Regions from separate parts of the Jeotgalibaca sp. A122 genome, predicted to be linked through region 2. Evidence: a T-box and tRNA genes for the amino acid it is inferred to sense, from the RefSeq annotation. Region 2 holds a T-box; the other holds one or more tRNA genes.

Region 1 (15,502 bases), on a different contig from region 2:
TTCTGATTGAGGACGCGTATTCTGGATTCCGTATCGCGATAATTTTTAGTCGCGTCCTCAGAACCTATCTGTTCACTGATTTTTTCTGCATCCATCCCCATTAAAGCATCCATGAAAAGTTCTAAATTTTCTTTGGGTACTCTTACCGTGTAATCAACACGTCGAAATTTTTTTGGATCTGCTCCAAAGGAACCTGCAGGAGTGTACTGCGATTCATAAGAGTATTCTACATAGGCATTCTGCTCCCGTACAGTTTCCAAAATATGTTCGCGGGATTCCTCATAAAGTAGCGTTTCATATTCAAGATAAATAGTAGTAATAACTTTTTCCCCGATTAGTCCCTCTTCAATTGCATCGGATTGTCCGGTTACGGCAGCTTCGTCGCGCATGTCACTGTCACCTGTTGAAAGCCCGCCATCCGATTGCATATTATCTTCCTGATTTGTGGAACAGCCTATAAGAATAAAAGAAACTAAAAGCATAAAATATTTCCAGCACGTTTTCATACCACTCACCTCCGGGGAATCTATACCTTTATTATAGCAATCTCCAGGGATGTAAGAAAGGGTTTTCATTATTGATGTTATTGAAATGTTGCTGGGTCATGACTATCAAAAGTCATTTTTTTCATTTTCATTTGTACCCCTCAATCTACTTACCAAACAAAAAAGGTTCTTGGTTATCTAGTGTTGGTGAAGGAAATGCCCTTCGGCCTGCGTGTTTGCTTGTGTACTGCCGTGGGACCGCTCTGAGCCTGTAGTCTCCGGGCTTGCAAGCCTCAAAGGGACCGTAGACGCTGAAGCATCAACGGTCCCTACTTTCGCATTGCATCCTTGACACGGCCACCAGCAACCCAACCGTCCTTCGGGATTTCCGCGAAGAATACCTACCAACACCATAAATAATAGAACCACAAAAAAAGAGCTACACCCAAAAGGGTGTAGCTCTCCTGCGGCATGATAATCATGGATAACGCCTTGTTCACATCAAATTGTTATCAAACATCCACTTACCGTGGTGTGTTAAACACATATGTCCCGCATCAACTACGATCGCAAATGGATCGTAAGTCGCCTCGTCGCATAAATGATATATTATCATATTAAAATGGGATACGCAAGTTTTTTTTAACGATCTTGTACAACTTCAATTTTATAGCCATCTGGATCCATTACAAAGTAATAACGGAAATCGGAATTAGGCAATCCTTTTAAATCCGTCATTTCAAAACCGGCAGTTTTATGAGCTTCATGCGCCGCCGGAACATCTTCCACAGCTATTGCGATATGACCATAGCCATCTCCTAACTCATAGCCTGGATGATCATAATTATATGTTAACTCTAATTGATAATCGTCACCCGGCAAGGATAAATAAACCAGAGTAAATTTATGTTCAGGATAATCTTTTCTAGAAACTTCTTCGAAGTCAAAAGCCTCCTTGTAGAAAGCCAATGATTTTTCTAAATCCTTTACCCGAATACAAGTGTGAACCATTTTCATATAAGATCGACTCCTTTTAATGTAATGTCACCATTGTAACATGAGCCTTGAAATTTGTTAATTTTACTTGTGCTCAAATTGAAACTCGATTATGCTAAGGGAGACCGAAATTGTAAAGGGGCAATTTTTAAATGAAACAATGTTATTTTTGTAATCACTCTATTCCTGACGACGCCGTTGTGTGTCCCATGTGTGGAATGGAAGTGATCGAAGAAAAGGGAAATAAGCCTTTCGTAGAAAAGCAATCCTACAAAATAAATGTCGAAGCTTCATCTAGGAAAGATGAAAAGCAATTTAGCTTTAGAAAAGGATTATCTTCTTTATCACATTACGGGACTTTCCTGGCTAGAAAAACCGTTCACCCGCTAGAGAGCATTCCCGACCTGAATATTCTGACCTTATATGGATATTTAACGCTCGTTATTTCCGCTGTTTTATCTGCTGGAATAGTGACGCGAGTCGTCGGAGCTTTAGAAAATACATACCAAGTTTTATCCTCTATCTCAATCTTACCTGTTCTAAGTTTTTCCTATTCCTGGCTGGAATGGTTAATAAAATTAAGTCTCTTTTTCTTCTTAAATTATTTATTATATGGTATCCTATCCTACCTCTTCCAAAAGAATAAAGTTGAAGGGCCTTCAACCTTTGGAAGTTGGCTGGCTGAGTTCAGCGCCATGAATGCACTCTACATTTTGATTTTACTCGCATTCTTTTTATTATCTTTTGTTGCTCCCATTGGATTGGGAATTCCGGCCCTTCTATTTGTGGCGATCCACCAATTAAGTTATTTGGTAAGTTTCCTTTTAACTATCGACAATATAAATGCTAACAAAAAATATTACCAGGGTCTCATTTCTACAAGCATCCATTTTCTATTGATGGTGGTTATTGGATACTTATTAATAAAAATATAAAAAAACGTATACCCATTCACCACCCTAGTGGTTAAGTTGGGTACACGTTTTTTTAATTATCCATTGTATCAAATGCATAAGGAACCAAATCCGAGACGGTTAAACGTTTGATATCACCTTTTCCATTTGTCACGAAAACCGGTGTGTCAGAATCACACAATTCCACCATTACCTGACGACAAATACTACAAGGCATGATGTAGTCTTCTACATTCGCAGCAACTGCGATGGCTGCTACATCATGCTTGCCGTAGCCCTTAGTGACACCAGTAAAGAGAGCAGTACGTTCAGCACAATTCGTAGCCCCGAAAGATACATTCTCAACGTTAACACCGGGAATTACTGTACCATCTTTATAGAGAACAGCTGCTCCCACCGGAAAATGAGAATACGGAACATAAGCTTTTTCTTTAATTTTTTTAGCTTCAGCAGCCAATGATTCGATTTGATTTTGCAGAATATCCAAACTAGTCAACCTCCTTGATAATGTTTAGTATTCCTATTATAACCGATGTTCACTGTAATGCTTTAATTATTAGTTTTTTCTAAGATTCTCATACCATCAGCAATCACTTTTGCCGTTATATTATAAGGATGCATACCAACAGGTGATTCACTACGAGCCGCAAATTGACCGATTTCCATTAGTTGTTCATCGCTTAAATAATCAAGCCCCATCTCTTTCAAGGACGTTGGAATCCCTAATGGAAAATAGAATTCTTTCAGCTTTGAAATTTCTTCCCATTTATTCTCGACTGCTAATTGAACCAGAATACCATAGCCTACTTTATGGCCATGTAAAAATTGATGTGATTCCGGAAAAACGGTTATCGCATCATGAATTTCATGAGCAACAGTGGTGCGGGCCAAGTAATCTCCAAAACCGCCAACCGTTCCACTAATAGAAATAATTGTTTCTATGACGGCTACTATTTCAGGAGAAATGACTCCCATTTCTAAATCAGCTAGCGCCTTGTTTCCATTTTCCAAAATGATGTTCTGACAAAGTTCTGCTGCTCTACGTGCCATAAGTAACATGGGACTCATTTGGTTCCCAGGCAACGACAAGATGACATCTGACTCATACCATTTCGCCAAAGTGTCTGCCATTCCTGCGATAAAATATTCTTTAGGGGAATTAATAACCAATGCTGGTTCGATCAATAACATCTTTGCTTGGACTGGTAAGACTTCCAAACCAGACATGCTCCCCTCTGGATGGTAAACAACAGTAACTGAAGTCCATGGTGCGCAGTTACTCGCTAGTGTAGGGATAGCAATGAATGGTAATGAATTAGAGAGATAGGCTGCATATTTGGCTGTATCTTGAATTTTACCACCACCCAAGCCGATAATGGCTTCGGCTCCCGTTTCTGTGGCACGCTTTGATACTGCCGCTATTGCCTCTTCACTTGCCTCGCCCATAAAATGGTATTCCTCTATATTAATATCTGAAGTTAACAACGGCTCCAAGAATGGTTGTGCTTTTTTCCATGATATAGTCCCATGTACGATAAGGATGCGAGTAATCCCAATCCTATGCAGCCGCATTGGCAAACTAGCCAAGACACCTTCTGCACAAATGTATTCTTGCGGACCAGGGTGAATCGTTAAAAAATCAGTCATATAAATTTTCCCTCCGAATGTCATATAAAGTATTCTCATTATAATCTAATTTGGTCGAAAAGGTAGAAAATAATATGGTAAGATAGTAATTATCTTTAACTTCAGAGGGGAGAAATTCATTAACTCATGTTCACGATATTATTACAGCAAATGTTAACAATGCTGATACTCATTCTTTTTGGTTTTGCTTTGGTTAAAAGAAAAGTCATCGACGGAAATGGCGCGAAACAAATTTCTACTCTTTTATCCATGTATGTGATGCCCGCATCGATGATTGCGTCCTTTAATGCTGACTTTGATTTCAACCGATTAAAATTGTTCGGCTGGGCTATCATTGCCGCTGTCCTAACAATTACGAGTCGTATTTTATTAAATCACTTTGTATTCGACGAAGAAGATCGCACGGCAAAGTATGGTGTTACTTTTTCTAACTCTGGATTCTTTGGTATTCCCATTGTTACAGCTTTAATCGGTACACAAGGAGTATTTTTTATGTCGGCCTATATTATGTGCAACAATATCCTTCAGTGGACTTATGGCCGTGCTTTAATTTCTGGGGATCGTAGTTCCATGAGTTTACGAAAAGTATTCACCAATCCTGGTATGGTTGGTGCTTTAATTGGCCTATCTATATACATCACCCAACTGCCACTTCCACAATTCATGTGGAAAGCAGTTAATAGCGTTGCAGCCCTGAATACTTCTCTAGCAATGATTATTATCGGTAGTTTTCTGGCTAATAGCGAATTGAAAGAAATTTTCACTAATAGGACTTCATATAAAGCAGCAGCTATGCGCTTAGTGATTACCCCCATACTGGCCATTATCATCATCAAATTGTTGCCTATAAATAATAGCGAAGTAGAACTTGTCATGACGATTGCTTCCGTTGCCCCAGCAGCAGCGAACACAGCAATTCTCGGGCGTTTATTCGGAGGAAACTACGAGTATGGAGCACGCATAGTCGTTTTAACTTCGCTCATTTCTATCATAACGATTCCTTTAATGCTGCAATTAGCGGAAATAGTCTATGCCTTATAACAAAAAGCGTTCTGCAAAAATGCAGAACGCTTTTTTCATATCCTAGTTAAATAAATTGAGAATTGCTTGCCAAATTTCATTGAAGAAATTACCAACCTTGTCAATGACACCACTGTCTTCAGCTTTTGAGACTAAATCTGAGATTTTACCTTGAACATTTTTAGACAAATCCTGCAATTGTTCTTTCACTTGTTGTGAGTCAATCGCGGATGTTTGTTGGTACTTTTCAAACAAGTCAAGCAGCCGTTGGAATTGTTCTTGCGTTACATAGCCTTCAAGTTGATTGTTTGCCAACGCCTCATTAATAATGCGTTCAATATCTTCTCTAGTAGCCAATTCGCCAACCTGGTCTTTTAAATCAGCCAATTCCTGCTTGATTTCAATGATAGCTTGATCCAAACGGGTAGTATCAAAGCCTTCGTCCGCAGCATTTTCTTGAGCAATTGCATTTGTCGTTTCCAGTTCTTCCTGGGCAACTTCCATACGATCTTGATCTAGTTTCTCACCATTGGCATCAAACGCTTTATAAATACCCGTCAAGGCACTCTCACCGGTTACACGGCTGATACTTGCAACAATCACATCTGCATCAGCAACACCAGCCGTAATAGCGGCATTTGTGTATTGCTCTTCAGTTATTTCAGTGATATTGTCAGGTGTTTGGATTGTAACTTCAACACCTTCACCGGCATCCTCTTTCTGGACAAGAACAGATGAAATCATCACTGATGTGTCGGCTGCACCTTCATTTAAATAGTTAGCCAGGTCCTCACCGGTAACAGCCATGCTATTAACATTGTCCATGACTTCGATACCTAATAATTCCGCTGTTTCTTCTATTTGAACTTCTGACAGACCCCCGCCATAGACAAAGGTGGGTTTGCCCCACTTTTCATTGATTACAGTCGTATCAATTCCTGATTCACTCGCTAATACGTTTTTAGGGTCCAGTGTCCCCGTAGCACCTAGCGTTACAGTAGTAGTTAATAATACAAGCGACTTTTTTAAATGTTTCATTTATTCACCCTCCTATAACAATAAGAGTAATCTTTATTGTTTTAATAGACATCCAACCTAGGATGTATTTACCATTAAGCTTTGACAGTTTTACTCGGTACAGCACGCCATACCATTCTAGCAAGTTCCAAATCAACCATACTATGGATGACCGTACCTACACCGACGAGCCCCATAACAGAAATAAGTAGGCCTTGATCATAATAAGCGGTCGACAAATTGCCTGCGAAATAAAAAACTGATACAACCAGCACTTCACATAATGCATGTAAAATTCCAATTAAAAAACTATAAATCCATCTATTTTTGGTGATTGCCATAGTTTTTGGGTGTTTAGATAAATACACTGCTCCTAAATAAGCAAAAATTAAATGGCTCGCTGCTCGAAGGGTAACAACAATCGGGAATCCACCTAAAAGGAAACCAAACGCAGTTCCAATCGCAACTGCAACAGCTACATAGGGGGAAATAAACATCGCGATAAAAGTAGCTACATGGCTTGCTAAAGTAAAAGAAGCGGGTTCCAATATTATTTTCAAGGGAGAAATCATCGGTATAAGTATTCCTACTGCAATCAATAACGCTGCAATAGTAATTTTTCTGGTACGTTGTCTATTTTTCAAAATACATCAAAACCCTTCATCACAATTTTATGTCAAAACAGGTGTCTTGACACCTACCTTTTTGATTATAGTTTTTTCATTGAAAAAGTCAACCATATAAAATCCCTGCTGTTTCGAGTTCAGATTTAATACGGTTAAAGGTCTTCTTATCTTTACACTGAATGGTATGTGTATGAATTCCACCAGTCAATGAAGCTAACATTTTTGATTCATTTTTCTTCACTTCTTTTAAATACTCTTTAATGTCAAAACGATTGGCAATTCTTAATTTTCCCGAGATCGTTCCGTACAATGGGTGTTCTACGATGACATCCAACACCTGTCCCCCATTATCAACTATGATCTGGAGTTCTTCTTTCGTTTGATCAGCGGTGTGCAAGCAGACAATTTTACCTTGATAAAGATAAGTTTCTTCCTCATTCCTTGGGAGGAGGTAACCCCTTGGAGTCGATAAGATATCATATCCCTCTGCTCTTAATAATGCTATATCCCCCACTATGACTTGTCGGCTGACATTGAATTGCTCTGCCAATTTCCTCGCACTCACAGCCACCTCAACCCGTTTGAGGCATTCTAAAATCTCTTGCCTTCGTGCCACAGTACTCATCAATATCCCCCTTTTCCAGAAATTCATTAATTATATTTTATCACGTTACCACTGACTTTTCCTACCTTCTCTACTATAATAAGTAAAATAGCAATATGAAAGGATCGTTGAGATGCTGAAGTTAACCAATCTAACAGAGGAAAACCTTGATGCAGTACTCAGTCTTAAAATGGAAGCTTGGCAAGCCGGAAAATTACCCACTGTGGCAGAAGAAATAGCCAAGGCTTATGTTGCACCTGATATACGGATACCTTTAGTTATCAACCAGCGAGAGGAAGTTGTCGGCTTTATGGTATTCGAGTTTTCAAAAACTGGTGATTCAATCAACTTGCCCTATTTTATGATGGCTTGGCAGCACCAAAACAAAGGATTCGGTACAGAAGCCTTGCGTAGGTTTATTGCATATGTCGACGGCTTGAATCATATACAACATATACGTTGTATTATTGGAACAGGGGATTTAATCGGTAGAAAAACCCTTGAATCTGCTGGTTTCATGCGGGGATTTACAAATATAGAAAAACGCGAAAATGAGATGGTTTTTATTGTTCGCTAGATGATGGAGGTAATTATGGATTCTATGAGATACGAAGCGTATCGTGAATGGCGGGATAGTATGTTGCTTTTTCAAGAAGACTTGGAATGGGACGAAAATGAAGAGGCAGACTTCGCCGTGTGGGATGCCGCAGATCACGAAGCGCGCGACGATTTTAATCTGTTTCTTGCAGCAAAAACACTCGACCAAGTTAGCTTCACTGAAATGAAAGAGATGGAATTACGGTACGAGCAAGAGAACTGATTTAACAAAACTTCACAGTCAAAAAGAGGCGAACCAATGGGTTCGCCTCTTTTTATCATTGTACAACTTCTTTAATTTCGTCATAGCGGGTCACTTGCCAACCCTTGCCGTCAACCCAGGTGAGATAAGCTTTATAAAAACGTCCTGTTGAAGTTTGCATAATTGTTGCGGTAACACGCTGGTCCCCGTCGTTTCCAATCCAATACTCAACCATGTCCCCCTCAGGGATGCCTGTGGCTTGAGCAGTTGCTTGCTTTATTTCAATGCGATCCGCACTTCCGTCGTTATAATTCGTCACATGTGTCCCGGTTTGCGTTGTTCCGATAGGTGCCCAATCTCCAACATATGCTTTGATAACATTTGGATCGTTGGATGCCACTTCACGTACTTCTGATTCCTCTGATTCTTTCGATTCAGATTCTTTACTTTCAGTTGATTCCACCGATTCCTCAGATGATTCCGAATCTACTTCAGATTCTGTTTCTTGAATAATCATTGAAGATTCAGATTGTTTGGAATCAAGGGCTAAATCATTCTCGTTTGCCCCGTTTGATCCAGGATAAATTAATTCCAGCAGTAATATAAAGATAGCAAGAACAAGTAAACCAATAGATAATTTCAATACTAAATCAGAACGACCATTATTTTTTTTATTGTGTTTATTTCGCTGTGCACGAGATTGTATTTTATCTGACAAAAAACTCGCCTCCTAACGAATATCTTACCATTACTAGTTTACTACCGTTTAATAATTTGATTACAACATGATTACTTTTTTGATAAACTTATTACTTTCAGGCGTGCTTGAAGATTAAACATCGAATCAACCAAAAATATGGAAACAGCAATTGCGCCCGACACGAGTAGAGCTCCGTTTAAATAAACCGTGGCGCTACTATAATCGCCTTCAATAAAGGAAAAAACAGCTCGATAAATCCCTTCCCCCGGTACAAGCGGAAAAAATGCAGGTAAAAAATAAATAGTCGTGGGTGTTTTCAAAATACGGGCAAAATATTGCGAAAAGAGAGCTATGGTCAAACTTGCCAATAAAGTCGCAACCACATTTTCAAAAAACTGTAAACTAATCAAATATACAAACCATCCCAGAGCTCCCGTTAAACCGATATGGAAGAGAGAGCGTTTAGGAGACTGCAGCAGTACCGCAAATAAAACATCGGCAATAAAAGCAACGAGTGATTCAAAAATTATCGTAATCATCCGAATAATCTCCCTCCTAAAACTAATCCAAAACCAATCCCCATTGCCACAAAAACAGCAATTAAGAATGCTTCAAGTATTTTTGCCCCTCCGGACATATAATCTCCTCGGAATATATCCCGCACCCCGTTTGTCATGGCCGTACCAGGCAATAAAGGCATAATTGCAGAAATTATCATAATATCTTGAGAAATCGGAACTGAAACGCTTGTCCCAATAAAATAAGTAAGCAGGGCAATAAAGAAACTTGCGACCATGTCAATAATAAAAGATGTTACACGCCAACGGCCACCATAATAGCGAATAAAAGCAACAGCTATTGAAATGGGAATGAGAGCTGTAAATTCTGTCCATCCGCCCTGATACATAATGGCAATCGCTTGGATAAACCCGATAAGGGCAATCGATTGAAATAATTCATTATACGTTTTTCCATTAATATCGTTCAGTTGCTTATAAGCCTCTTCGATTGTAATGACCCCACTAGTCACACGACGTGAAATATCATTGACTCTGGTAATATTTCCCAGATTCGTACTGCGCACACTGATTCGTTTGACAACAGTTATGGCATCCATCTCCGGACTATCCAAAGTCGCTATCAATCCAGTTGTAAGCGCCAAGGCATCAATCATTTTTAATTCTGTTAGATTCAATATTCGTGTAACAGTCTCCTCCACGCGATACGTCTCTGCATTGCTTTCCAGCATTATTTTCCCAGCGAGTACCGCTGTATCCATATAAAGTTCGTAATCCATATTCGGCATTACTCGGTCCCCCCTCGGTATTTTATGTGTGAATGTAGTATATCCTAAAAGTTGAATACTTTCTTTCATTTTCGATGGCTTTTAATTGACATTTAATTTCTATATTTATAAATTTAGTCTATAAACGTGCAGGAGGTATGTAAAATGGCTAAAATATTGATTACTGGTGCTAACGGGAATATAGGGACCGTATTAACCGAATATTTAAAACCAAATCATGAACTAACTTTAGTTGATGTCGAATTTACTAATTTGTCTGATACATTACTCGAAGGACTCATTTATTTGGATATCGATTTAGTCAAACCAGAAAATTGGAATGACTTGTTGACTGATATTGAGTACGTTATCCATTTGGCCGGTGATCCTAGTCCTGAAGCAGATTTTTACGGTACCTTACTCGATTTAAATTATAAAGTTCCCCATAATTTATTCGAAGCGGCTATAAAAAGCAACGTTAAACGCATTATTTTTGCCAGCTCCGTGCACGCAATTATGGGATATCCTAAAAATGTTCAAGTAAAAACATCAGATTATCCAAAACCGGCAGATGCATATGGTGTTTCAAAAGTATACATGGAAGCATTGGCTAGTTTCCATGCCTATACTTCCAAGCAAGAAGCGATTGGAATCAGAATTGGCGGTTTTGATAGTAAAATTGAACCCGGTGTAACAGATATGGACGGACTTGCCATATATTTGTCCAAAAGAGACATGTGCCATCTAATCGATTGCTGCCTGGAAGCCGAATTGGCTGAACCTTTCTTATTGGTCAATGGCGTCTCGAACAATCGCTTCCCGCGCATGGATATTTCCCAGGCGCATTTTGACATTGGCTATACACCTAAAGATGATGCCTTCAAAATGCTTCAAGATGGTGTATTGGATTTCAAGGAAGAAGATTCAGTCGACATGGAACCGGGCGAAGAATAAGATGGAAGGTTCCTTTCTGACGTTGCGGCAAGGCAACTTTATTTGTTATACTAGCAAATAAATACATTAGAAAAGGAATGAGATTTTTTTGGCAAAGAAAAAAGGATCTAACATCCAACGAAAAAATATCCAAACGAAAACATCTATTATCCACCCTTCTGTGGGTAATTATAAAAAAGAGACAGAAACTAAACAAACTGAACACGTTAATTCGTATACATTCTCAACAATCGGGATGTTCGCTGGCTTGATCATCGGTTATTTATTTAATGAAATAAATTGGGGCTTTGGAATCGGGTTATTTACAGGTGCCCTCATCGACTTTATTATCAATTTCCGCAAGAAAAAAAATTTCGAGGAAAAATTTAATCGTACATTAGAAAATAGTACAGATTAAACGATTGTGTTGCATTGTTTTATCGGCTATGGTAAGCTATATACAATTGAATAGGACACTTATCACAAAGGGGAGCCGGAAACGGCTGAGATTGAATGAGAATTCTAACCCTCTGAACCTGTTTCGTTAATGCGAGCGTAGGGATTGTGTGAGTTGAGAACACGTTAATAATTGTTTTCTCCTCCTTTGTAGTAGGTTAGTTCCATTCTACAATAAGGAGGAGATTTTTTTATGTCAAAAAATTTAAATGTCTGGATTGAAGCCACAATAATGGCAGCCTTAGCTACGGCGTTATCGTTCGTCCCACTAGAGATTGGTCCGAGCTTCACTATTACAGTTGGCCAGCCTGTACTAATCTTATATGCCCTACGTCGTGGCTTTGTTCCCGGTATGGTAGCAAGTTTTCTATGGGGAATCATGCATATTTTTGTCGCAAATGCAGACATCCTGACTCCTCTGCAAGGTTTTATTGAATATTTTGTTGCATTCGGATTCAGTGGGTTTGCCGGAATTTGGTCCAGCAAAACACAAAAAATGATGCAGTCAGATGATAAATTTCGCGCTAGCCTATATATAGTTCTCGCTTCTGTTGTCGGAACCGCAGCTCGATTCTTCTGGCATACAATCGCTGGTTATTATTTCTGGGGGCAATACGCACCAGAAGGATGGAGCCCTTGGTTTTATTCAATCGTTATGAATGGTGCCAGTGCCTTTGCTACAGCTACTTTTACAGTCGTTGTATTGTTGGTCATTGTTCGCACCACGCCTACTTTATTCCTGCCTAAAACGAAGAAACTAGGCTATTAATAAATTTTCCGTGTTCCAACAAACTATCGTTGGAACACGTTTTTTTGTGTTGACAAAAATCGTTTTCAGACCTATACTGAAATAGTTGCGCGGTCATGGCGGAATGGCAGACGCGCCAGCTTGAGGGGCTGGTGGGGGCAACCCCGTGGAGGTTCAAGTCCTCTTGGCCGCATACGATAAATTATTAAAGCCACCTAATCGGGTGGCTTTTTTTGTATAAATAATTGTTTGCGAAAACAAAACTGTTAGAAAAAAATTGCAGTGTAAGTAAAAAAATGCACAACTATTTGGATTTTACAGAGTCTTGTACAGACTGTTATCAAAACCTGTTCCTGGTTTCTTTGTTACCTTAGGTCTTTAATTCCTTCTCGATCAAATCTATTGCTATTTCGAAAGCCGTTATTCGCCGTTTAGCCAAAGTAATTTGTGATTTGTATCTTTCGCTATTTTCTTTCGCTTTTAGTGTCTTCAACGTTTCCCTCAATTTATGTAATATCGAAGCAATTTGTCTTTTTGCTTCGAGCAGCTCTTCTTTGGAATAGTCCATCCTCTTCATCCCCATGTTTCACATTATTTTCAAAGTCAACTTTCCTTTGCATCGTCCACATACATATTTAGCGGTATTTATTTTCTTTTTCCTTGGGATCATTTGCCCACAATCTGAACACATATAATGAAGCAATTTTTCTTTTTCAAGTTCAGAGCGTAAATCCTTCACGTAGCGACTACCACCTGTCGCAGCTAATAACTGCTTAAAATCTTGATCCCTATGACGATAACCTTTCCCTTCCAAATGTAAATGGTAATGACAAAGTTCGTGCTTTATAACAGAAATTAACTCTTCTCTTCCATATAATTCCCAAACCCTTTTATTGAAATCGAGATTATGACTACGTAATAGATAGCGCCCCCCGGTCGTTTTCAAACGTGGGTTGAAAGTTGCTTGGTGTAAAAACGGACGGGAAAAATATTTTAAGGAAATATCTTCAACTAGTTGTTGTAACATCATTTGATTCATGCTTCATTCAGCCTTTCTAAATCCCAGAAAAAGACAGTCCTTATTTCAGGACTGCCGTAACTCTTTCATTTATTCTTCTAATGCTTTTACAATCGCTTTATTGAATGCCGGCAAATCTTCGGGTGTGCGACTCGTAATCAAGCCACTCTCATCGATAACTAACTCGCTATCTTCCCAAATAGCCCCTGCGTTTTTCAAATCGATACCGACCTGACTTACCGATGTCATTTTCTTACCTCTCACAACTTCAGCATTTATCATTAACTGTGGACCATGACAAATGGTAAAGATTGGTTTATGCCCGGTATCAAAATGGCGTACAAAATCTAAAAACTTTTCATGTTTACGAAGCGAATCGGGCGAGAACCCACCAGGAATTAATAAAGCATCGAAATCGGCTGGATTGACTTCATCAATCCCTTTATCAATCGTGACTTCAGCTTCGCCTTTTTTTCCTTTGACAACATTGCCAGCTTTGTGTTCGATCGAGACAGTTGTATGCCCCGCTTCTTCAAGAGCTTGAACGGGAGACGTATATTCGGAATCTTCAAATAGATTGGTAACAAGTACAGCAATTTTCTTTGGCATTTCTTATTTATCCCCTTTCTATTGATAGTATAAGTCTAACAAACATCAATAGGTGGAACAAATTATTTGGCTAACATCGTTAGAGCAATTCGTCCTTTTTTAACATCAACAGACTCAATCCAAACTTTGACAATATCTCCTACCGCAACAACATCAGTCGGGTGCTTGACAAATTTATGTGTTAGTTTGGAAATATGTACGAGTCCATCCTGTTTAACACCGATATCAACAAATGCTCCAAAATCGACAACATTCCGTACGGTTCCTTCTAATTCCATTCCTTCTTTTAAGTCTTCCATAGATAATACATCTTGGCGAAGAAGAGGTTGTGAGATATCATCACGCAAATCACGGCCTGGTTTAGTCAGTCCTTGGATTATATCATGCAACGTTTCTCTTCCTAAACCTGTCGCATTAATCGTTTCTTTTTGATCGATTTTAGCCAAAACTTCTCTTGCCTTATCCGTTCCCACTTCTTTAAGAGTAAGACCCGCTAATTCCAGAACTGCTTTAGCTTCTGCATATGTTTCCGGGTGGATATCGGTATTATCCAAAATGTTTTTACCATCCAAAATTCGCAGAAAGCCCGCAGCCTGCTCAAAAGCTTTTGGTCCTAAACGGGGGACTTTTTTCAGTTGGGTCCGCCCTGTGAAAGCACCATTTTCTTCACGGAAGGAAACAATGTTATTGGCAATCGTTTTATTTAAACCGGAGACGTGTTGCAGTAATGGAGCACTGGCCGTATTCAAATTGACTCCGACCTGGTTAACGGCTGTTTCAACGACAAAGTCCAATCTCTCTGTTAAACGTTTTTGCGAAACATCATGTTGGTACTGCCCCACACCCACTGATTTCGGATCAATCTTGACTAACTCAGCTAACGGATCTTGCAAACGACGCGCAATACTGACGGCACTTCTTTCTTCAACCTGGAAATCCGGAAATTCCTGGCGCGCAATGTCGCTGGCTGAATAAACAGACGCACCTGCTTCATTGACAATAACGTAATAAATTGTTTGCTCCAGTAATTTAATTTGTTCTGAAACGAAAAGTTCCGACTCGCGGCTGGCTGTACCGTTACCGATTGCAACCATTTCTACATTATAATCTGTAAGCAATTTTCTAAATGCAGGACCAGCTTCTTTCATTTTTTGTTGCGAAGCTGGTTTATGCGGATAAATGACGCTTTTCGCCAATACTTTCCCTGTTTCATCAACAATCGCCAACTTACAACCCGTCCGGTAAGCTGGATCAAAGCCCATGACGACCTTCCCTTTCATTGGCGGCTGTAGCAATAAATTACGAAGGTTCTCACCAAATACAGAAATGGCTTGCTCTTCAGCAGTTTCTGTTAATTCATTGCGAATCTCCCTTTCGATGGCGGGGGCGATGAAGCGCTGGTAACTATCTTCATATGCCGCTTTGACCAAGGAGGCTGTGATGCTGTTTTTATTTTTGATGAGATTTGACTCTAGATAGCCATATATTTTATCCGTGTCTACCTTAAAAGCCACTTTAAGAATATCTGTTTTTTCCCCTCTGTTAATTGCCAGCATGCGGTGGGGTTGAACAGAACTAATGGCTTGGCTAAATTCGTAGTACATTTCAAAAATCCCTTTTTCATCTGCTTCTTGGTTTTTGACCG
Region 2 (15,502 bases):
AATTAGCTTACGCTATCGGGGTAGCTGAACCAGTATCAATTTCAGTAGACACATTTGGAACAAGTGAAGTTTCTGAGGAAAGATTAATCGCTGCAATCCGTCAAATTTTTGAACTAACACCAGCTGGTATAATTAAAATGTTGGATTTACGTCGTCCTATTTACCAAAAGACGGCTGCTTACGGACATTTCGGCCGTAACGACAGCGACTTTACATGGGAACAAACTGATAAAGTCGATGCATTGAAAGAAGCTCTTTCACTATAAGAAAACGCGTTTTCATCAAATTAAGATGAAGACGCGTTTTTTCTTTTTTCAATGGCTAAGACAAAAGGTGGATTATTTTGTTGATTAATGAATCCGTATTGTAAAACAGAGAATTCGTTCTGATCTAAATTTTTTGCGAAGTTCAATACGCCATTTTTTTCTGTTTCACCTTCAGGATGTCCACTATATACAACCAAAATCATTAAACTACCGACACGTAGCAGCGGTAATAATCTTTTGATGCTTGCTAGTGTTGATTCAAGCAATGTGGTAATACTTTTATCGCTACCTGGTAAATAACCTAAATTATAGATGATTCCACCAAGTTCGGTGTTAGCCGGTACGAATTCATCTGCTTTTTCATGACCAATATGGTGCAAAGTCACTTGATCTGATAAACCAGTTAAAAGACATTTTTCTCGGGTCAGCCTAATAGCTTTTTCTTGCACATCGAACCCAATGACGCGCCCTGACTTTCCAACCAGAGAAGCCAATAAAATAGTATCATTTCCTTTTCCCACGGTAGCATCTATAACGGTATCTCCCGGACTCACCGTGCTTTTAAGTAGGCTGTGGCTATAGTCTACAGCTTTTTCCAACATGAAATCACTTCCTTTTTTATATTCATTATAACCACATGTTTGTTACAAATACATTACAAATGTAACATTTAAAAGATATGTACCAATTTGGTAGCTAAACTCTATATAATGATAATTATAGAAAAAATTAAATTAAATTTAAGATATGAACGGAGTGGTCCATATTGGAAAGTTCTAGAAAACAATTTTTTTATAAAAAACATACAACTGATTTAAACAAAAAAATCAGAAAAGCTTCTGCATCAATGCGTAAAAGCATGGTTTTGGTAGGAGCATCTGCTCTTGTTTCTACGTTAGCTGCCCCATTTGTGCAAACAAAAGCAGTAGATGCGGTAGAAAAAGGACAAACCGTTCAATCCAGTAATCCTTTCCTGAATTCAATTATTCCTTCTGCAACTAAAATTGCAGATAAAAATGATCTCTATGCTTCCGTAATGATGGCTCAAGCCATTCTGGAAAGTGCTTGGGGTCAAAGTACATTAGCTAAATCTCCTAATCATAACCTTTTTGGCATTAAAGGCGACTATAAAGGCGAAACTGTCTCCATGAATACGTTGGAAGATAGTGGGAATCAAAACTATTACCAAATACAGGCAGAATTTCGTAAATATCCTTCATATGCAGAATCATTGGAAGATTATGCGCAATTATTACGAAACGGAACAAATTGGGACCCCATGTATTATAGCGGAGCCTGGAAAAGTAATGCTGCAACTTATCAGGATGCGACTCAGTATTTGACTGGGCGTTATGCGACAGATACTGCATATGCAAGTAAATTAAATCGCATTATTGAGTCCAATGGGCTGGCAACATATGACACGCCATCCACGGCAGTTGAAACCGCACCTGTCCAACCAGTTACACCAGCGCCGACTGGTAGTTATGTTGTTCAATCAGGTGATACATTGTACGGAATTGCTCGTAATCATGGAATTTCAGTTGTTCAATTGATGGAATGGAACCAATTAAACAGCGCCACTATTTTTCCGGGTATGTCTTTGAAAGTAAGCACAGTCCCAGCTCCAACTCCAGTTACCGATACTAAAACTGAAACGCAAACACCAACAACGCCTGCACCAACTAACGGTGGAACATATACAGTTAAATCAGGGGATTCTTTATGGAAAATAAGTCAGGCATATAATGTGACTGTAGCGCAGCTGAAAAATTGGAATGGATTGAAGAGTGATTTTATCCATCCGGGACAAGGACTTAAAGTTTCCAATCAAGCAACGTCGACTAAACCGGCGACTGGGCAAGAAACAGTCAAACCTATAGTTAGTGGGTCAGATTATACCGTGAAAAAAGGTGACACACTTTTCCAAATTGCAAGTAACTTGGGGGTAACTGTCGCTGAACTAAAATCAGTGAACAACTTACAATCAGATGTGATTTATCCTGGCCAACAATTGAAAGCTACGAAAATAAATACTATTCCAGCAACGCAGGATAATGTGCCTGCCCCTAAAGAAGAAAAAAGCAAACAATCCTATACAGTTCAAAAGGGTGACTCTTTATTCAAGATTGCTTCTCAGTTTGGAGTGACCGTGGCAGAATTGAAGAAGACAAACAATTTATCAACGGATATTATCTATCCAGGACAAACTTTAGTTACCGGTAAAACGACCACTACAGTTACTGAAACGGATAATAAGACTGTAACGCCCGTGACGCCGCCTGTTCAAAAAGAAACAACGACTTCCAGTTACACGGTTAAAAATGGAGATACCCTTTATAAAATTGCTTCTCAACTGGAATTGACTGTCTCACAGTTAAAAAGTGTCAATCAGTTAAGTTCAGACATCATTTATCCAGGTCAAGTACTGTTTTCTAATAAAGCTACCGTTGTGGAGCAGCAACCCGTGGAAACTGCAGTAAGTGGACAAAACTATACGGTTAAACAGGGAGATACTTTATATAAAGTAGCCACAAATGCCGGCGTCAGTGTTGCACAAATAAAAGAGTGGAACAATCTATCTTCCGATATTATTTTTGTAGGACAAGGCTTGGTGTTGAAGGCTAATACCCCAGTAATAGAAAAAGCTGAGAAGGCAGTTTCGACAACCAGTTATGCAGTTAAATCTGGAGATACACTTTATACTATCGCTCGCATCAACGGTATCTCTGTAACACAACTGATGGAATGGAACGATATTACGAGCAATACAATCTATCCAGGCCAAAATCTACGGGTCAAGTAAGGGTTCTTGAAAATACCTGCTTCATCTGCTAAAATAAGGCAAATAATAAAAAAACTGTGAATAGGATTAGTAGGAGATTGATTCCTGTAGAGAGTGCATGGACGGTGAAAATGCATGGATGACATTTTTGAACTCACCTATAAGTTGTAATGCTGAATTTTTTGAGTAAGCATTACCGTCTCGTCGCGTTATTGGCATGAAGAGAACTAATTATAGGTGGTACCACGAAAATTCGTCCTATAGACTTTCCAAAGGGGGAAGTCTATAGGTTTTTTTATTGAGAAAATGATCACTAAAGGAGAATAGTCATGTCTTATAATCACAATACGATTGAAAAAAAATGGCAAAAATATTGGGAGGCTAATGAAACATTCAAAACGGAACAGCCCTCAGAAAAACCAAAATACTATATTTTGGATATGTTTCCTTATCCTTCTGGACAGGGTTTGCATGTAGGGCATCCTGAAGGCTACACTGCCACAGATATTGTCGCTCGGATGAAACGTGCGCAAGGTTTTAATGTTCTTCATCCAATGGGATGGGATGCATTTGGTTTGCCAGCGGAACAATATGCATTGGATACAGGAAATGATCCTGCCGAGTTTACAGCGCATAATATCAAAACGTTCAAACGTCAAATTCAATCACTAGGTTTCAGTTATGATTGGAATCGTGAAATTAATACGACAGATCCAGATTACTATAAATGGACCCAATGGATTTTTACTAAACTTTATGAAAAAGGTTTGGCTTATGAAGCAGAAGTTTCCGTTAACTGGTGTCCAGCATTGGGAACCGTTTTGGCGAATGAAGAAGTTGTTGATGGCGTGAGCGAACGTGGGGGCCACCCAGTATATCGTAAACCAATGCGTCAATGGATGCTTAAAATTACTGCCTACGCAGAGCGTTTGCTGGAAGATTTGGAACTTGTAGACTGGCCAGATAGCATTAAAGATATGCAACGTAACTGGATTGGACGTTCTGAAGGTTCGAATGTCACATTCAAAATTAAGGACACTGACAAGGAATTCACTGTTTTCACAACACGTCCGGATACATTGTTTGGAGCAACTTATGCGGTCATGGCACCAGAACTACCACTGGTTCAAGAAATTATGAGCCCAGAACAAGCGGCGGAAGTGAAAGCCTATGTTGATTCCATTGCAACAAAAAGTGATTTGGATCGTACAGACTTGGCAAAAGAAAAAACAGGAGTATTTACCGGAGCTTACGCAATCAATCCTGTAAACGGAAAAGAAATGCCTATCTGGATTTCTGATTATGTTCTATCTACTTATGGTACTGGAGCGATTATGGCTGTTCCCGCACATGACCAACGTGACTATGAATTTGCAACAAAATTCGGATTGGAAATCATTGCGGTTTTGGAAGGTGGCAATGTTTCTGAACAAGCATTTGTAGGTGATGGTCCACATATCAACTCTGAATTTTTGAATGGATTGGATAAAGAAACGGCAATTAGCCAAATGAATGAATGGTTAGTAAAAGAAGGCGTAGGGGAATCCGTAGTTTCTTACCGTCTGCGTGACTGGCTATTTGCCCGTCAACGTTATTGGGGTGAGCCAATTCCTGTTATTCACTGGGAAGATGGAACAACGACAACTGTTCCTGAAGAAGAATTGCCATTGCTACTTCCAAAAACGGATAAAATCAAGCCAAGTGGTACGGGGGAATCTCCGTTGGCAAACATTTCTGATTGGGTTAATGTCACCGATCCAGAAACAGGTTTGAAAGGTCGTCGTGATACAAATACGATGCCTCAATGGGCAGGTAGCTCATGGTACTTCTTGCGTTTCATGGACCCACACAACGAAGAGGCGTTGGTTGGAGAAGATGCGATGGAATACTGGCAAAATGTTGATTTGTATATTGGTGGAGCAGAGCACGCGGTACTTCACTTGTTGTACGCGCGTTTCTGGCATAAATTCCTTTATGACCTAGGCATCGTAAAAACAAAAGAACCCTTCCAAAAATTGTTCAACCAAGGGATGATTCTGGGTGAAAACAACGAAAAAATGTCTAAATCTAAAGGGAACGTAGTAAATCCTGATGATATCGTGGAAGCATATGGTGCAGATACGTTACGTCTATATGAAATGTTTATGGGACCACTGGATGCAAGTACAGCTTGGAGCGAAAAAGGGATTGAAGCAAGCCGTCGTTTCCTGGATCGGGCATGGCGTTTAATCATCGATGAAGAAGGCAATGTTCGTGACCGCATTACTAAAGTGAACCGTGGCGAACTGGATAAGGTTTACCACCAAACCATTAAAAAAGTAACGGAAGACTATGAACAATTGCACTTTAATACTGCCATTTCACAAATGATGATTTTTGTTAACGAAGCAAACAAAGTAGATGCTTTACCGATTGAATATATCGAAGGGTTTGTTCAAGTTCTGGCACCAATTGCACCACATATGACGGAAGAAATCTGGAAGAAATTGGGGCACACAACGAGTGTAACAAAAGCTGATTGGCCGACTTATGACGAAAAGTACTTGGTTGAAGATGAGGTTGAAGTTGTATTTCAGGTAAATGGTAAAGTGAAAGCACGCCGCAACGTTCCAGCAGCTGCCTCAAAAGAAGAGCTGACAGGTATTGCATTGGCTGACGAGAAAGTGAAAGAAGCAATTGATGGAAAACAAGTCCGGAAAGTTATCGCTGTTCCCGGTAAACTTGTAAATATCGTTGCTAACTAATTTTTTCAAGGAGCTACTACCCTATATTTTTGGTAGTAGCTCTTTGTTAGCTTGTTACTTTCTCGTAGTCTTGGTATAATTTTAGAATAATAGGTTTCCAGAAAGTGAGCAAATATATGAATTTAGAGCAGATGAAAGAAAGACAAAAGAAGATAAGGAACTTTTCCATTATCGCTCATATCGACCATGGGAAGTCCACATTGGCAGACCGGATTCTGCAACAAACCCACACAGTAGCAGAACGGGAAATGCAGGCACAATTATTGGACTCCATGGATTTGGAACGTGAGCGCGGAATTACAATTAAATTGAATGCCGTAGAACTTACATACAAGGCCAAAGATGGTGAGGAATATATTTTCCACTTGATTGATACGCCTGGGCACGTCGACTTTACATATGAAGTTTCCCGTAGTTTGGCGGCGTGTGAAGGGGCAGTCCTTGTTGTGGATGCGGCCCAAGGTGTTGAAGCACAAACGTTGGCAAATGTTTATTTAGCTATCGACAATGATTTAGAGATTGTGCCGGTTATCAACAAAATTGATTTACCTGCTGCAGACCCTGAACGCGTCAGAACGGAAATTGAAGATGTTGTCGGTATTGATGCGAGTGAAGCAGTCCTTGCTAGTGCAAAAGCAGGTATCGGTATTTCTGAATTACTAGAAGAAATCGTCCATAAAATCCCAGCTCCTAAAGGGGATTTGGAAGAACCACTACAAGCACTTATTTTTGACTCAGCCTATGATTCGTATCGTGGGGTAGTATTGAATATCCGAGTTGAGAATGGTATTTTACGTCCTGGTGATAAGATTCGCATGATGGCAAGTGGCAAAGAATATGATGTTACTGAAGTCGGAATCTTTTCTCCAAAACCTATCAAACGTGACTATCTAATGGTTGGAGATGTAGGGTATGTAACGGCCAGCATCAAGAACATCCAGGATGCTCGGGTTGGGGATACCGTAACGTTGGCCAACAATCCAACTAAAGAAGCTTTGGAAGGTTACCGCAAATTAAATCCGATGGTTTATTGTGGTATTTATCCTGTTGATTCTTCTGACTTCAACGACTTAAGAGAAGCGTTGGAAAAACTACAATTAAATGACGCATCCTTGCAATTCGAACCAGAATCCTCGCAAGCACTTGGATTCGGTTTCCGGACAGGATTTTTGGGAATGTTGCATATGGATGTAATTCAGGAACGGATTGAGCGTGAATTCGGATTGGATATCATTACAACTGCACCATCAGTTATCTATCACATCCAAAAAACCGATGGGACGACTCTTTCTATCGATAACCCATCTGAATTACCAGATGCAACGGAAGTAGAAACAATTGAAGAGCCGTATGTGAAGGCAACAATTATGGTACCTAATGATTATGTTGGTGCGGTAATGGAAATTGCACAAAAAAAACGTGGGAATTTTATGACGATGGATTACTTGGATGATACTCGAGTTAATGTTGTTTATGAAATTCCATTGGCAGAAATAATCTTTGATTTCTTTGATACGTTAAAATCAAGTACAAAAGGTTATGCGTCTTTGGACTATGAACTGATTGGCTATAAGCCAAGTAGATTAGTGAAGATGGATATTCTTTTAAATGGCGAACAGGTTGACGCCTTGAGCTCGATTATTCACCGTGACTTTGCTTTTAGTCGTGGCCGTGCCATTACAGAGAAATTACGTGAATTAATCCCGCGTCAACAATTTGAGGTGCCTATTCAAGCAGCAATCGGGCATAAAATTCTGGCTCGTACAACCATCAAAGCCTTACGTAAAAACGTTTTGGCAAAATGTTATGGTGGTGACGTTTCACGTAAACGTAAATTGTTGGAGAAGCAAAAAGCAGGTAAGAAACGGATGAAACAAGTTGGATCCGTTGAAGTGCCACAAGAAGCGTTTATGGCTGTTCTTAAGTTGGACGAAGATAAGTAAATCCAGGCAGCTCAAACTTGAATATCTAAACTTTTATAACTAAGATTAAAGCATCTCAACGAGGTGCTTTAATCTTTTTTTTAGGAGGTAAACAGATGAAAAAAGCAGTTGTATTAACAGGTGGCGCAAACGGCATTGGTCGTGCAATCGTAGAATGTCTGCACACGAATGTCGATTTATTTGTAATAGATAGAGATGAAGCAGCTGGTAAAGCTTTAGAAGGAAAACTTTCCGATCCGCATCTTCATTTTATGTATGGCGATTTAGCCAAGGAAGCAGACTTAAAGCGATTTATCTCATTAATAAAAAGTGAGACTGAAATTATTCATGGAATCATCCATAATGCTGCTATTGACAAAGGTGGTCTGAAGAGTGATGCGAGCTACGCGGATTTTATGGAAACATTTCAAGTCAATGTTGGTTCAGCCTACTATTTAGTAAAACACCTGCAAGATTATTTTTCGGATGACATGAGTATTATCCTCCTCTCTTCTACGCGTCATTCTCAAAGTATGGAAAATAATGAAACGTATGCAACATCTAAAGGAGCGATTCTGTCATTGGCACACGCTTTGGCAAATAGTTTAAAGACGAGAGCTCGGGTTAATGCTATAAGTCCCGGCTGGATTGACGTCTCTTCTTTACAGTACCAAAGTGAATCATTTCCACTTTCTCAAAGTGACCATTTACAGCATCCCGTAGGACGGGTAGGAAAACCGACTGATATAGTGTCCATGGTAGAATTCTTGTTGGATGATCAGAAATCAGGCTTTATAACAGGGCAAGAATTTATCGTTGATGGTGGGATGAAAACCCAAATGATTTATCATGATGAATTTGGATGGCGCTATTCTCCTTAAGACCATCACCGCTATAAAATAACAATATTGAATGTCAATCTTTAGACGAAAAGTTGAAAATATGTTATACTTCTAGGGTGAAATTTTCGAAGGGAGTAGGTTAAATTGAACGCGTTAACAGAAAAGTTTAGAGAGGTATCACTTTCAATTATTCCAATCATCGTTTCGATTTTGTTGTTACATTTCTTTGTAGTGCCGATTGAATCTGAAATAATTTATCGGTTTATTATTGGATCTGTTCTTATAATGATTGGTATGCCTTTATTTCTTAGAGGTGTCGATATAAGTATCGAAAAAATAGGAGAAGACATGAGTCAGGCGCTTATTCAAACGAATAAGATGAAAATTGTTATGATCGGAAGTTTTCTATTTGGCTTTATCATTTCTGTAGCCGAACCAGATTTACATATATTAGCGCAACAAGTAAGTGCTGTTACTAATAATGCCATTCCTCAAATGACATTAGTGATCGTCGTTTCACTGGGAATTGGTTTAATGATAGCTTTAGGGATGTATCGTATTTTAAAGAGCGTCCCCTTGAATAGATTTATAGCAGTTATCTATGGCATTATTTTTATTTTGGCTCTTTTTAATTCCGGTGATTTTTTAGCCATCGCTTTTGATGCATCGGGATCTACTACCGGATCGATTACCGTTCCTTTCATGTTGGCACTGGCAGGTGGAGCATCTGCTATCACAAGGAGTGGTCTTGAAGAAGACACGGACAGCTTTGGTTTGTTGGGTATTGCCTCAACCGGGGCCATATTGGGAATACTAGTAATGGGAATTGTAAGTCCGGACAGCAATTTATCAGGAGAAATCCCTGTTGAGACGATTCAGTCCACAGGAGTGTGGGGCGCTTTTATCGAGCAACTACCGATAACAACTCGTGATTCCTTACTATCATTAATTCCTGTCCTGATTCTCTTTTACATTTTAAATGCCGTTAGCTTAAAGAAAAGCAAACGCCAAATGATTCGTATTAATATCGGATTAGTCTATACCATCATTGGTTTGATTTTATTCTTGACTGGTGTCAATGCTGGTTTCATGGATGCCAGCCGTAGTGTTGGGTTTCTGTTGTCTGAAACAAAAGGTAATTTATGGGTCATTGCGGTTGGAATTATCTTTGGTGTTCTTACCATACCGGCAGAACCATCCGTCCATGTTTTGACGAACCAAATTGAAGAAGAAACAGCGGGGGCTATCAAAGCCAGAACAGTAATGTTTAGCTTGGCGCTAGGCGTTGGGTTAGCGGTTGGGTTATCCATTTTAAGAATTATTATTCCTTCTCTACAGTTATGGCACATCCTTTTGCCAGGCCTCATTATCGCAATTGTATTGTCATTTGTTGTTCCAGATATTTTTGTAGGTATAGCATTTGATTCGGGCGGTGTTGCAGCGGGAACGATGACTGCTACATTTATACTGCCATTTGCCCAGGGTGTTGCGGAATCCAACCCATCTGCCAACGTTTTAACAGATGGTTTTGGTGTTATTGCGCTTGTGGCTATGACACCATTGGTAACGGTCCAGGCATTAGGATTATTATACCGTCTCCGCACTAAGAACGATGCTCGCTTAGGAAAGGAAGATATATATGAATAATCACTTAGATGGTAATTATAGCTTGTTAGCGGTCATTGTGAACCGAACGAAAGCACAACGTATTATTCAATTTGCAAAATCACTTGGAATCAAAAGATATACGAGTTTACACGGTCGGGGTACCATTCCAAGTGCAATCCTTCAGATGTTGGAATTGGGGGAAGTAAGCAAGGAAATTCTTTTGTTTATTGTTCCGACTATAAAAGAAAAAGAACACATCCAATCTTTTAATGAAAAGTTCAATTTCGACAAACGTAATAGTGGCATCATATTCTCTGTTACCTTGTCACATTGTCTTGGTATCACGCATAAAGCACCGGAAATCCAACTTGAAGATACGAAACTAACATCCGGTGTGGTTGGTGTCTGTATTGTAGTCAATAAAGGAATTGGCGAAGAAATCGTTGAACTCACAAACGATGATGCTTATTTTGGGGGAACCATCCTGCCTGCACATGGCTCAGCGGATTATTCCCGCAAAATATTTAATTTGGCTACCCAAGATGAAAAAGAGACTGTTTTGATGCTCGTTCCGGCGAGTAAAGTTTCAGAATTAAAGCAAAAACTGTCTAACAATCTAAACCTTCAAAAAGCTAATTCGGGAATCTTATTTACTTTCGATGTTAATGAAATTCATGGTTTATTTAAAAATAGATTAGTGGAATCAGGCACAAATTATGAGAATTCCGGTGATCAATATGATGCAATCTGGGCGATCGTTCCTTCTGGGAAAGATGCGGCCGTGATTGCTTCGGCTGAAAAAGGTGGCTCAACGGGAGGCACTATCTTCCATGCCAGAGGTTCCCATGTTGTGGAACACAGGCTGTTTATTAATGACATTGAACCAGAGAAGGAACTTGTTATGATGATAGCAAAAAGAGAAAAATCCTATTCCATCAGTAAGAGTATAAACGAAGAATTCCGATTGGATGACCCAGGAACGGGTGTATTGTTCGTGTTTCCTATAGGAAACACGACGGGGTTATTTGTCGAATAGTCGTATTTTGCCTCAAACTGGGTATACCCGGTTTGAGTTTTTTTTGTTAAGATATAGGAAAATACTCACTTGGAGGATGCAATGATGAAAACAGACATTCAAATCGCACAAGAAAATGTAATGGTACCGATTGTGGAAGTTGCTGAAAAAATTAATCTAGACCCTGATGATTTAAAATTATATGGTAAATATAAAGCTAAGATTGACTGGGGCGCCATCGAAAAATTAAAAGATGAACAAGATGGCAAGTTAATTTTGGTGACAGCAATCAATCCTACGCCTGCAGGCGAAGGTAAATCGACTGTGACGGTGGGCTTGGGTGACGCACTAGCTTTAGCGGGCAAAAAAAGTATGATTGCTTTACGCGAACCTTCAATGGGCCCAACGATGGGTATGAAGGGTGGGGCTGCTGGAGGTGGTTTTGCCCAAGTTCAGCCTATGGAAGAAATAAATTTACATTTTACTGGGGATATGCACGCTATTACCGCCACCAACAATGCATTGTCTGCCTTCATTGATAATCACATCCAACAAGGAAACGAACTTGATATTGATACGAGAAGGATTACTTGGAAACGTGTTATGGATGTGAATGACCGAGCTTTGAGAAATATCGTTGTAGGATTGGGTGGTCCTACAAATGGTGTGCCACGTGAAGATGGTTTCGATATCACTGTAGCCAGTGAAATCATGGCTATTTTGTGTCTTGCGACTTCAATGGAGGATTTGAAGCATCGTTTAGGGAATATCGTTTTTGGATATAATCGTACGAGAGAACCACTAACCGTTCGTGATTTGAAAATGGAAGGTGCACTGACACTCATCTTAAAAGACGCATTGGAGCCTAATTTGGTTCAAACACTTTACCATACTCCAGCATTCGTGCATGGTGGACCTTTCGCCAATATTGCCCATGGCTGCAACAGTGTCATTGCAACGAAAACGGCCTTGAAACTAGCTGACTATGTGGTAACCGAGGCCGGTTTTGGAGCGGACTTGGGGGCAGAGAAATTCCTCGATATCAAGGTGCCCGTTTTAGGAAAAGCCCCGGATGCCGTTGTCATCGTCGCGACGATACGCTCCCTAAAAATGCATGGTGGCATTAAAGTTGCTGATTTGAAAGACACGGTAGACCCATCCGCAGTGGAAAAAGGCTTCTCTAATTTAGAAAAGCATATCAGTAACATGAAGAAATATGGCTTGCCTGTCATTGTTGCCGTTAATGCCTTCACCCAGGATACTGCGGAGGAAATTGCTGTGGTACAAGAAGGATGTAAACGTCTTGGTGTAATTTGTAAAATTGCAGATGTATGGGGTAAAGGTCCTGAAGGAGGCTTGGAATTAGCACAGGCCGTGATAGAGGCGACTGATAATGCAAGCCAATTCACGCCTTTATATGATGCACCAAACACAACCATTGAAGAAAAAATTAATCAGGTTATTAAAGAGATTTACGGTGGAAACGAAGCCATCTTTAGTCCAAAAGCACGTCAACAAATGAAGCAATTCAATACACATGGTTGGAGCCATTTACCAATCTGTATGGCGAAAACACAATATTCTTTATCAGATAACCCTAAAAAATTGGCTCGTCCCGAAAATTTTGCGATCACGATTAGGGAATTTGTACCAAAAATTGGTGCTGGCTTCATTGTCGCTCTGACCGGTGACATATTGACGATGCCAGGCTTGCCTAAGAAACCGGCAGCCTTAAATATGGATGTCCTGGAGGATGGAACCGTAGTTGGATTGTTCTAAAGTCCAAGGTGCGATATACTGTAGGATGGAAATACAGTAATTGATAGAAATTGAGGGTTGACCTAAATATGAAAGATTTGAAAGCAATTGGATTATCTAAATCCCACGGTATAAAGCAACTATTTGAAAATATCTCCTTCACAATCCGTGAGGGAGAGTATGTAGGACTGATTGGTCAGAATGGTAGTGGAAAAAGTTCTTTAATGCGTATTATTGCCGAATTAGACACTCCTGATGAAGGCAAAATTGAAAAAGCAAATGACTATCGTATTAACTATTTACCACAAGAACCAGTTTTCGATGAATCAAAAACCATTTTTCAAACGGTCTTTTCCAGCGACGTCCCCTTGATCAAGACTGTTCGCCACTATGAAGAAGCACTGGCACGTCTAACCGCTGTCAGCGATAATGTCAGCAATCAAGAAGCCTATTCCCGTGCTGAACAAGAGATGAATACGAATGACGCCTGGCAGGCAGAAGTCCAATTCAAAACGATACTGAATAAATTGGGACTTGAGAATCTCGAACAAAAAATTGGTGAGCTTTCTGGTGGGCAACGTAAACGTGTCGGTTTAGCACAGGTTCTGATGCAGGCGCCTGACTTACTTCTCTTGGATGAGCCTACCAACCACTTAGATGTGGATGCTATTGTATGGTTGGAAAAATATTTGGCTCAGTATAAGGGTTCTTTATTATTAGTAACCCATGACCGTTATTTCCTTGAGCGTGTTACAAATCAGATGTTGGAATTAAAGAATGGCGAAATTGAGAGCTATTCAGGGAATTATGCTACTTATTTAGAGCAAAAGGCCGAACGTGAGGCCATTCAGCAAAAAATGACTGAAAAACAAGCTAAATTATATAAGAGTGAACTTGCCTGGATGCGTAAAGGCGCCAAAGCTCGGACGACAAAACAACAAGCACGTATTCATCGTTTTGAAGATTTGGAAAAAGATGTTAAAGGATCGAACGTTGATGATCAACAGTTGGAAATCAATTTTGACAGCTCCCGTCTGGGCAAGCGTGTTTTCCAATTGGAGGATATCACGTTAAAAGCTGGAGAAAAAATTGTGCTTGAGCATTTCAATCATATTTTCCAGGCTAGCGATCGCATCGGTATTGTAGGTAAAAACGGCTCAGGGAAAACGACATTCCTGAAAATGCTGGCTGGTGAAGTTGAACCTGAATCGGGCATACTCACAATAGGTGAGACCGTTAAAATCGGATATTACCGTCAAATTATGGAACCATTCCCTGAAGACAAACGTGTCATTAATTACTTACAGGAAGTTGCAGAAGAAGCGAAAATAGCCGATGGTACGCGGGTTAGTGTAACGGAATTGCTTGAAACCTTCTTATTTCCGCGTGAAATGCATGGAAGTTTGATTCGCACTTTGTCGGGTGGGGAAAGACGTCGTTTGTATTTGTTGAAATTACTGATGAATCAACCCAATGTCTTGCTTTTTGATGAACCGACAAATGATTTGGATATAGAAACACTGACCGTTTTGGAAGACTATTTGACAAGTTTCCAGGGCGCAGCTTTAGTCGTATCCCATGACCGTTATTTCCTGGATAAAGTAGTCGACAATCTACTCATCGTAGATGGCATGAATGGTCCTTTCTTGTATTTTGGAAACATGACTGAGTATTTAGAAGTTGAAGCTGAACTCAATCAACCTTCTCAATCTAAATTGGAATCGGTAAAACCAAAAATAACTGAATCAAAAGAAAAAGTTAAGTTAACTTACAGTGAACAGTTAGAATGGGCAGGAATCGAAGAAGAATTAATGCTCTTGGAAGAAGATATTACGGACATGAAAGAAAAAATGCTGGAAAATGCATCAGACTTTATCAAACTCGGTGAACTACAAAGCGAAGTAGAAAAAAAAGAAGCATTATTAGCTGCCAAGTGGGAACGATATGAGTATTTGAGCCAATTTGTTTCCGAATAAATATGAAAGTAAGGAGGATTGAAGATGACAAAACAATATCTTGAGCTAGCACAAAAAATACTGGATGAAGGGGTCGAGAAATCAGATCGAACCGGAACCGGCACAAAGAGCATTTTTGGCTATCAGATGCGTTTTGATTTGCAAAAGGGATTCCCGCTTCTGACAACTAAAAAAACCGCATTTGGGCTGATTAAAAGCGAATTACTGTGGTTTTTAAAAGGGGACACCAATATCCGTTACTTACTGGAAAACAATAATCACATTTGGGATGAATGGGCCTTTGAACGTTATAGTAAATCAACTGATTACCAAGGGCCTGATATGACTGATTTTGGTAGACGAGCAGTACAGGATGAAGCGTTTAATGAAGTTTATCAAGAACAGTTATCCGCGTTCAGGGAGAAAGTTTTAACTGATGATATCTTTTCTGAAAAATATGGCGAGCTGGGGAATATATACGGTTCGCAATGGCGTCATTGGAAAACAACGCAAGGGGAGACCATTGATCAAATCAAGGACGTTATTAAAATGATTAAAACAACTCCGGATTCTAGGCGCTTAATTGTGTCAGCCTGGAATCCAGAAG

Evidence for each region. A T-box is a leader RNA that pairs with one kind of tRNA and senses whether it is charged. The one in region 2 lies ahead of leuS (leucine--tRNA ligase), so its partner is inferred to be a tRNA-Leu.
Region 1: it has a tRNA-Leu gene. The T-box ahead of leuS (leucine--tRNA ligase) is inferred to sense a tRNA for this amino acid. The anticodon was not compared.

What each region holds. Positions count from the first base shown of each region.
Region 1 is NZ_JBQPRB010000002.1:84,041-99,542, reverse strand. Features, by position in the region: gene ACTU7M_RS03145 (DUF4349 domain-containing protein) at 1-506, opposite strand, end outside; gene gloA (lactoylglutathione lyase) at 1,128-1,502, opposite strand; gene ACTU7M_RS03135 (hypothetical protein) at 1,634-2,416, shown strand; gene cdd (cytidine deaminase) at 2,469-2,876, opposite strand; gene ACTU7M_RS03125 (iron-containing alcohol dehydrogenase family protein) at 2,945-4,042, opposite strand; gene ACTU7M_RS03120 (AEC family transporter) at 4,169-5,083, shown strand; gene ACTU7M_RS03115 (DUF1002 domain-containing protein) at 5,126-6,100, opposite strand; gene ACTU7M_RS03110 (hypothetical protein) at 6,175-6,723, opposite strand; gene ACTU7M_RS03105 (transcription repressor NadR) at 6,812-7,330, opposite strand; gene ACTU7M_RS03100 (GNAT family N-acetyltransferase) at 7,443-7,886, shown strand; gene ACTU7M_RS03095 (hypothetical protein) at 7,902-8,129, shown strand; gene ACTU7M_RS03090 (YrrS family protein) at 8,185-8,826, opposite strand; gene ACTU7M_RS03085 (threonine/serine exporter family protein) at 8,898-9,347, opposite strand; gene ACTU7M_RS03080 (threonine/serine ThrE exporter family protein) at 9,344-10,114, opposite strand; gene ACTU7M_RS03075 (NAD-dependent epimerase/dehydratase family protein) at 10,259-11,047, shown strand; gene ACTU7M_RS03070 (hypothetical protein) at 11,136-11,444, shown strand; TPP riboswitch at 11,503-11,605, shown strand; gene thiT (energy-coupled thiamine transporter ThiT) at 11,676-12,251, shown strand; tRNA gene ACTU7M_RS03060 (tRNA-Leu) at 12,341-12,423, shown strand; gene ACTU7M_RS03055 (hypothetical protein) at 12,601-12,798, opposite strand; gene ACTU7M_RS03050 (SprT family protein) at 12,817-13,269, opposite strand; gene ACTU7M_RS03045 (type 1 glutamine amidotransferase domain-containing protein) at 13,339-13,857, opposite strand; gene ACTU7M_RS03040 (Tex family protein) at 13,920-15,502, opposite strand, start outside.
Region 2 is NZ_JBQPRB010000012.1:29,788-45,289, reverse strand. Features, by position in the region: gene metK (methionine adenosyltransferase) at 1-266, shown strand, start outside; gene ACTU7M_RS10600 (class I SAM-dependent methyltransferase) at 287-868, opposite strand; gene ACTU7M_RS10595 (LysM peptidoglycan-binding domain-containing protein) at 1,033-3,072, shown strand; T-box leader at 3,120-3,315, shown strand; gene leuS (leucine--tRNA ligase) at 3,381-5,795, shown strand; gene lepA (translation elongation factor 4) at 5,912-7,738, shown strand; gene ACTU7M_RS10580 (SDR family oxidoreductase) at 7,834-8,598, shown strand; gene ACTU7M_RS10575 (DUF1538 domain-containing protein) at 8,704-10,206, shown strand; gene ACTU7M_RS10570 (hypothetical protein) at 10,199-11,203, shown strand; gene ACTU7M_RS10565 (formate--tetrahydrofolate ligase) at 11,288-12,961, shown strand; gene ACTU7M_RS10560 (ABC-F family ATP-binding cassette domain-containing protein) at 13,030-14,916, shown strand; gene ACTU7M_RS10555 (thymidylate synthase) at 14,941-15,502, shown strand, end outside.